2 regions of the Mycobacterium malmoense genome follow, and region 1 is predicted to be linked to the other one. Evidence: riboswitches for the same ligand, from Rfam matches in the RefSeq annotation. Region 1 holds a riboswitch; the other holds the start of a gene.

Region 1 (3,709 bases):
TCAACATCTCGCCCAAGGGCTACGAGCCGCTGCTCGACGTGGCCTTTGGCCACAACATTCGGCTGATCGCCAGCGCGCTCGGGCCGCCCCCGGCCGACCTCGTCGCGCGGGCCCACGACCACGACGTGCTGGTGGCCGCGCTGGCCGGCACCACGCAACACGCGCGGCGGCACGCGGCCGCCGGTGTCGACCTGATCGTCGCCCAGGGCACCGAGGCCGGCGGCCACACCGGCGAGGTGGCCACCATGGTGTTGGTCCCCGAGGTCGTAGATGCCGTCTCGCCGACGCCCGTGCTGGCCGCGGGCGGGATCGCCCGCGGCCGCCAGGTGGCCGCGGCCCTGGCCCTGGGTGCCGAGGGCGTGTGGTGCGGATCGGTGTGGCTGACCACCGAAGAGGCGGAGACGGCCCCCGTGGTCAAGGAGAAGTTTTTGGCCGCCAGCTCCTCGGACACGGTGCGGTCGCGGTCGATGACCGGTAAGCCGGCGCGGATGCTGCGCACGGCCTGGACCGACGAGTGGGACCGGCCGGACACCCCCGACCCCCTCGGCATGCCGCTGCAGACCGCGCTGATCACCGACTCGCAGGTGCGCATCAACCAGGCGGCCGGCCACCAGGGCGCCAAGGCTCGCGAGCTGGCGACCTACTTCGTCGGTCAAGTGGTCGGCTCACTCGACCGGGTGCGCCCTACGCGCTCGGTGGTGCTCGACATGGTCGAGGAGTTCATCGACACCATCGGGCGGCTCGAGGGCCTGGTCGATAAGTGACCAGCCCGACTCGCCGGCGGCCGACTTCGTCGTCGCGCCGGTGCTTGACGCGGGCCGCGCCCGCGCGTCTAACCCATGTGCGCAGGTCTGGCGCTGAAGCTGGTTAAAAGCTGTGTGTGCTCGTAGTAAATACATAAAAATTCCGAAACACGGGACGGATCGCATTGACCGCGTCATACCCGTCGTGCATTATCGGTGGCGTATGCACCTCGTTAGGTGAGGCGTCTGCACGAATACAGGCCACTGACCCCGAACGTCCAAAGACGCCCCGGGTCAGGACAGCTCTTCCCGGCTTAAGGGTTGAGCCCAGGTGGCTTCCGGGATAACCGGACACGTCATGCAGTGCCAAAGCTCTGACGAGAGGGGTGCGGATCGCCGACGGTCGTCGGTTTCTGTACTCCTTTTGGTGTGCACAGCTCGTGCGGGCAATCGCACGCGTCGCGACCGTTGAGGAGGTGAGGGACGTATGAGTTCCAGCGACAGTCCGGACCGAAGTCCGAGCTTTGTTTCGTCCCGATCCGGTCTCCGGCACGACGTTCTCAGCTGAGTCGTTTTAGCGCTCATTGGCTTCGCGGCCAAGCGTTCTGGGATCGGAACCACTGCGGGACGGGACACGTCAGTCCATTCAGTGCTCGTTTGGTATTCCCTCTAGGAGGCGATCATGACCGCAGTTTTGTACGACGAAGTGGTGGCCGTAGCGCCCGCCCCCAAGCTCACGGTGGTGCGCGATGCAGCCCCGACTCAGGCCCCCGCGCCCAAGAAGGCGACGGCTCGCGTCGAGGGTCGGACCATCGTCATCAGCGACCCGCTGGTGGATGGCGCCGCTCATCTGCTGAGCATCGCCGTGCGTCACGTGTACGCGGCGCTGTGGCGGGTTGGTCTGCTCGAAGTCCGGGCTTAGTCCGGTGGGCAGGGAGCAGCCCCGAGGGGTTATCCGGCTGCAGGGCGGCCCTGCGGCCAGGTAACCCCTCGGAGCCTTTTTGCGGTGCTTCAGTAGAATCGACACACTGGCATCGATCCGGCTATCACCGGGGAGCCTTCGGAAGAACAGCCAGCCTGGCTCAGTAGAACCGAACGGGTAGGCCCGTCACAGCCCTCAATGAGCGGCCACGCGAAAGCGCGGCAAGCGGGGTGGTACCGCGGCGCTCGCGCAGGTCGCGCGTCGTCGTCCCCGGCCTGAGCATGGAATTGGGCGCAGGAGACGACGCACGTGGTGACCGATAACGCCGAAGTCAAGGCCTATCCGAAGCCGGCCGTCGGGGCGCCCGACTTTCCGCAGCTCGAGCTCGAGGTTCTTGACTACTGGGCCCGTGACGACACCTTCCGGGCCAGCATCGCCCGCCGCGACGGCGCCCCGGAGTATGTGTTCTACGACGGTCCGCCGTTCGCCAACGGGCTGCCGCACTATGGCCACCTGCTCACCGGCTATGTCAAGGACATCGTTCCGCGCTACCGCACCATGCGCGGCTACAAGGTGGAGCGCCGCTTCGGTTGGGACACCCATGGGCTGCCGGCCGAACTGGAAGTCGAGCGCCAGCTGGGCATCACCGACAAGTCCCAGATCGACGACATGGGGATCGCCGCCTTCAACGAAGCCTGCCGCGAATCGGTGTTGCGCTACACCGACGAATGGCGGGCGTACGTGACGCGCCAGGCGCGCTGGGTCGACTTCGACAACGACTACAAGACGCTCGATCCGCCCTACATGGAGTCGGTGATCTGGGCGTTCAAACAGCTGTGGGACAAAGGCCTGGCCTATGAGGGCTATCGGGTGCTGCCGTACTGCTGGCGCGACGAAACCCCGCTTTCCAACCACGAATTGCGGATGGACGACGACGTCTACCAAAGCCGCCAGGACCCGGCTCTGACCGTCGGTTTCCAAGTGGTGGGCGGCCCGGTGGATGGTGCCTACCTGCTGGTGTGGACGACGACGCCGTGGACGCTGCCGTCGAACCTCGCGGTCGCCGTCAATCCGGAGGTGACCTACGTCGTGGTCCGGGCGGGCGATCGTCGTTTCGTGCTGGCCGAGGCCCGGCTGGGCGCCTACGCCCGCGAGTTGGGCGAACAGCCCGAGATACTGGGCACCTATCGCGGCGCCGACCTGCTCGGCATGCGTTATCTGCCGCCGTTCCCGTATTTCATGGACTCGCCCAAGGCATTTCGGGTGCTCCCGGGCGACTTCGTGACCACCGAGGACGGCACCGGGATCGTGCACATGGCGCCGGCCTACGGCGAGGACGACATGGCGGTCTCGGAGGCGGCCGGCATCGCGCCGGTCACGCCGGTCGATTCCAAGGGCCGCTTCGACGCCACCGTCCCGGATTACCAGGGGCAGCACGTCTTTGACGCCAACGCCCAGATCATCCGCGACCTGAAGAACGGCGGTGGCCCGGCGGCGGTCAACGGCGCGGTGGTGCTGCGGCACGAAACCTACGAGCACCCCTACCCACACTGCTGGCGATGCCGCAACCCGCTGATCTACCGGGCGGTGTCGTCGTGGTTCGTCGCGGTCACCGAATTCCGGGACCGCATGGTCGAACTCAACCAGCAGATCACCTGGTACCCCGAACACGTCAAGGACGGCCAGTTCGGCAAGTGGCTGGCCGGCGCGCGCGATTGGTCGATCTCGCGAAACCGCTACTGGGGCACGCCGATTCCGGTGTGGAAGTCGGACGACGCCGCCTATCCGCGCATCGACGTGTATGGCAGCCTCGACGAGCTGGAGCGCGACTTCGGGGTGCGGCCCACCAACCTGCACCGGCCCTACATCGACGAGCTGGTTCGGCCCAACCCCGACGACCCCACCGGTCGCAGCACGATGCGGCGCATCCCCGACGTGCTCGACGTGTGGTTCGACTCGGGCTCGATGCCGTACGCGCAGGTGCACTACCCGTTCGAGAATTCCGATTGGTTCGACGGCCACTATCCGGGTGACTTCATCGTCG
Region 2 (3,709 bases), 1.2 Mb from region 1:
ACGGGTGCACGGTTGGTGTGCATTGAAGATCTGGGCGACATCGACATCTTGATCACCGACAAGACAGGCACTTTGGTGCCAGAGACAGCGGTGGTCGCGCAAGACACCCGTGTGACCTTGTTCGCCGCCGGACGCCGGGTGGTAGCCGTGGCTGTCAAGCCAGCGGGCGAAGCGAAGTGTGTCGCCGCGGTCACCGAAATCTCATAGGAAGCCGTCTGGCGCCACCCAGTTGACGGGAACGGAGTCGCTTGTCGCTGGCGCCGTTTTTTTGGGAGCTGGTGGCGTGTCCACGGTGCGCCAGTGGCACAGGACGACATGGGAATTCCAAATACACTGGCGAACTACTCGCGCCTGGTGATTCGCTAGTGGTGACACTGCAATTGCTGCCGCCAATACGAGCGCGGTCATCGGTGCAACACCGTGTCCGCGAATGTTGGAGTGCTCCTTCGGAGCCTTTGTCGCTACCACTAAGGACATTCAGTGACCGCCACAAAGTCCACGGGGGTTTGCTCCCTGTGCATTAGACAATTTCTCTCCATAGAACCGCGACGGTGCGCCAACAAGTGTTGTTACGAAAGACATTGAAATCTTCCAAAATCCGTCACTTTCGGTAATCTAACGTTAACGAAGTCGATGACGTGGTTCTCGGTCTTGGTGGTTTAAAAACTTAACTTTGCAATGGTTCGGTAAGTGCAGCCACCGACTATGGATTCCATTGTTTTTGGAAAGTTGGATCACCTCAACCTGGGCGATCCAACACATATTGAACACACATATATGCAGCTCGTGATATCGGCAAGCGAACGCCGACTTATTTGAGAATCCTATGAAATCATCACAATTCGATGCGCGGACCAGGCGAATGTAGGATCATCACCGCAACGTCGGGATACGCAGGCAATGAGCCGGTCAGGCCAGACCATCCTTGGTCACCTGCTCAGGATTTACTGTGCTGATGGCTCGTAGCTGTACTGATGTGATGCCACTGCGGTCACCAGGCCGATCGCAGGGATGGAAGACGACGTTCCGAATGGTTATCGAGAAAGGTGGGACAATAGTCAACGCCAGAGGTACTGATCGGATGATCAGGTCGCGGCGATCAATCCGGATCCTGCGCATCCCTTCGTGACTGGCGGTTGGTGCCGCTGTGGCATTGATCTCGTGGATCGCCATCTTGCGCTCAGCCTCGCCCAGCCCGCCGCAGAATTACGCCGCGCGCGTAAATGGCGGGCCACCCGGATGGGTTTCCACATCCTGCTGCTGCTGGTCTTCTGTGTGGCCAGGATTCCGGCTTGCCAGAGGGCGGGCGCTGGCTCTACGGGCCGAAGATCCCAAGCAGGGTCAAGATGGTACGGCGAGTCCAGGCCGGGGGATCCGGTCCCGCATAACCGAAAGGCAAATCCCCTCAAGCTCCCCGCAATGTAGCCAGCCACGCAGGACCGCTTGCGCAAGGCAGAGGATGCACCGGGCATATGTCTATAACGTGAACGGTTTCCAACGCACGGCACTTAGGGTTGACTTAGTAACCTGTGGATGCCACCATCGTCTTTGCAAGCACCTCGTTAGGTGAGGCGTCCGCACGGATATAGGCCACTGACCTCGAACGTCGAAAGACGCCCAGGGTCAGGACAGCTCCTCCCGGATTAAGGGTTGAGCCCAAGTGGCTTCCGGTTCTGACAAAGCCGGATACGCCGTGTGGTGCCGAAGCTCTGACGAGAGGGGTGCCGCGTCCTGACATAGGCGCTTCTCCCCACTGTGCAAGGGTATAGCATCCCCGTGTGCCCTGGCTGTGAGGAGGTGAGAGCGAAATGAGTCCCGGCGATAGTCCGTATTCCAGATCGACGACCATTTCGTCGCGATCCGACCCCGCCTCGTTTCCACACCCAATCGGCTGACCGCGGGAGATTTGTCCGCAGGTCACCGTTTCGCAGGTTTGCCGTTGGGGTGCCGAAATTAGCCAAGGAGTAGCCACCAAGCCCGCGTCTGATCTCTTTTCGGAAGGAGAAGACCGATGTCGCTTGTTGTTCCGAAGCCAGCAGCGTTAGCTACGGCCGCCGATCACGTGAGCGGGCTCGATCCGCGATGAACCCTCAAAACGTGCTTGGTACTACCACAAAGCCCGTGCTCGATTCTATTCCCCCCAATATTCGTTAGGAGAAATTCCAAATGGTTTTTGTTACTACGCAGCCGGAATCGTTGGCCGCCGCCGCCCGCCGCTTGCAGCAGATCGGGTCGACGCTGGCCGCCCAGCACACTGCCACCACGGCGCCGATAACCGGGGTGGTGCCCGCGGCTGCCGATGAGGTGTCGTTCGTGACGGCGGCTAAGTTCGCGGCGCACGCCCAAACGTTTCAGGCGATGAGCGCACAAGCTGCCGCTATGCACCAGATGTTCGTCGCCACATTGGAGACCAGTGCCGGATCATACGCGGCTACCGAGGTAGCCAACGCAGCCGCAGCCCGCTGAGCACTTAGAGGGGGACCAGTGATTGATTTCGCGGCATTGCCGCCGGAAATTAACTCGGCCAGAATGTATTCGGGCCCCGGATCGGGACCGATGCTTGCCGCCGCCTCGGCCTGGAACGCGATCGCCGCTGAAATGCGTTCAGCGGCCGCCTCTTACGGCTCCGTAATCTCCGAGCTGACCAGCGAGAGTTGGTTTGGTCCGTCGTCGATGTCGATGTTGGCGGCGGCCGTGCCGTACGTGGACTGGCTGAGCACCACCGCGACCCAGGCCGAGCAGGCCGGCGGCCAGGCCAATGCGGCAGTGAACGCCTATGAGTCAGCGTTTGCCATGACGGTGCCGCCCATGGTCGTCGCGGCCAACCGTGCTGAGCTTGCGGCGCTGGTGGCGACCAACGTTTTCGGCCAAAACACCCCGGCGATCGCGGCCACCGAGGCCCAATACGCAGAAATGTGGGCACAAGATGCCGCGGCGATGAAAGGCTACGCCAGCGCCTCGGACATTGCCTCGGAATTGACTCCAATTAACTCCCCGCAATCCACCGCCAGCGTCGGCGGAGTGGCAGAGCAAGCCAATGCTGTTTCCCAGGCGGCCCAAACGCCGGCGGGAACTACGCAGTCGATACTGTCGTCGGCAACGTCGAACGCTGCTGGCTCGTCGTCTCTCGGATCGCTCGAGTCGTACCTGGCAGGCTTGTTCAGCGGCTCAGACAATTCGGCGCTGGGGAGCTTCTGGAATGGCAACTTTTTCAGCACCGCGGTCACCAACGGAGCCCTTGCTGGCGGCCCGTACAACCCGGAGTTCATCCTGCAAACCATCGCCGGTTTCAGCTTTCTGATGAATGCCGACAAGGCAGCGACGAGCGTTGCGGCGCTATCGGGTGCGGGGAACTTGTCAGGTCTGGGATCCGGTGCGCTCGGGTCAACAGAACTCGTCGGCCTGGGTGCCGCCGCGTCGGCCGAGATGGGCCATGCGCACCTGGTAGGGGCGGTGTCGGTGCCAGCCAGCTGGACGTCTGCAGCGACGATCAGTCCAGCCGAAACGGCGTTGCCAGCCACCGGCCTCGGCGACATTGGGTCGAGCCCGGCAGGAGGGCCGGGAGGGTTTGCGGCGCCCATGACAGGTACGGCCAAGCGGCTGCGCAGGGCCATTCCCAAATACGGGTTCCGTCCTGTCGTGATGCCACGTCCGCCGGCCGCCGGATAACGGGACTTGAGAGGAAGCGTCATGATCGATTTTGCCGCGT

What was found. Region 1 has a riboswitch for magnesium ahead of K3U93_RS10770 (Rv1535 family protein). Riboswitches for the same ligand answer to the same signal wherever they lie in the genome.
Region 2: linked by a shared signal. The riboswitch ahead of K3U93_RS05340 (PE family protein) and the one ahead of K3U93_RS10770 (Rv1535 family protein) in region 1 are both predicted to bind magnesium.

The regions. Positions count from the first base shown of each region.
Region 1 is NZ_CP080999.1:2,301,659-2,305,367, forward strand. It holds gene K3U93_RS10765 (nitronate monooxygenase) at 1-764, shown strand, start outside; M-box (ykoK) riboswitch at 966-1,136, shown strand; gene K3U93_RS10770 (Rv1535 family protein) at 1,426-1,665, shown strand; gene ileS (isoleucine--tRNA ligase) at 1,978-3,709, shown strand, end outside.
Region 2 is NZ_CP080999.1:1,122,454-1,126,162, forward strand. It holds gene K3U93_RS05330 (hypothetical protein) at 1-207, shown strand, start outside; gene K3U93_RS05335 (hypothetical protein) at 910-1,173, opposite strand; M-box (ykoK) riboswitch at 1,552-1,728, shown strand; gene K3U93_RS05340 (PE family protein) at 2,167-2,466, shown strand; gene K3U93_RS05345 (PPE family protein) at 2,530-3,669, shown strand; gene K3U93_RS05350 (PPE family protein) at 3,691-3,709, shown strand, end outside.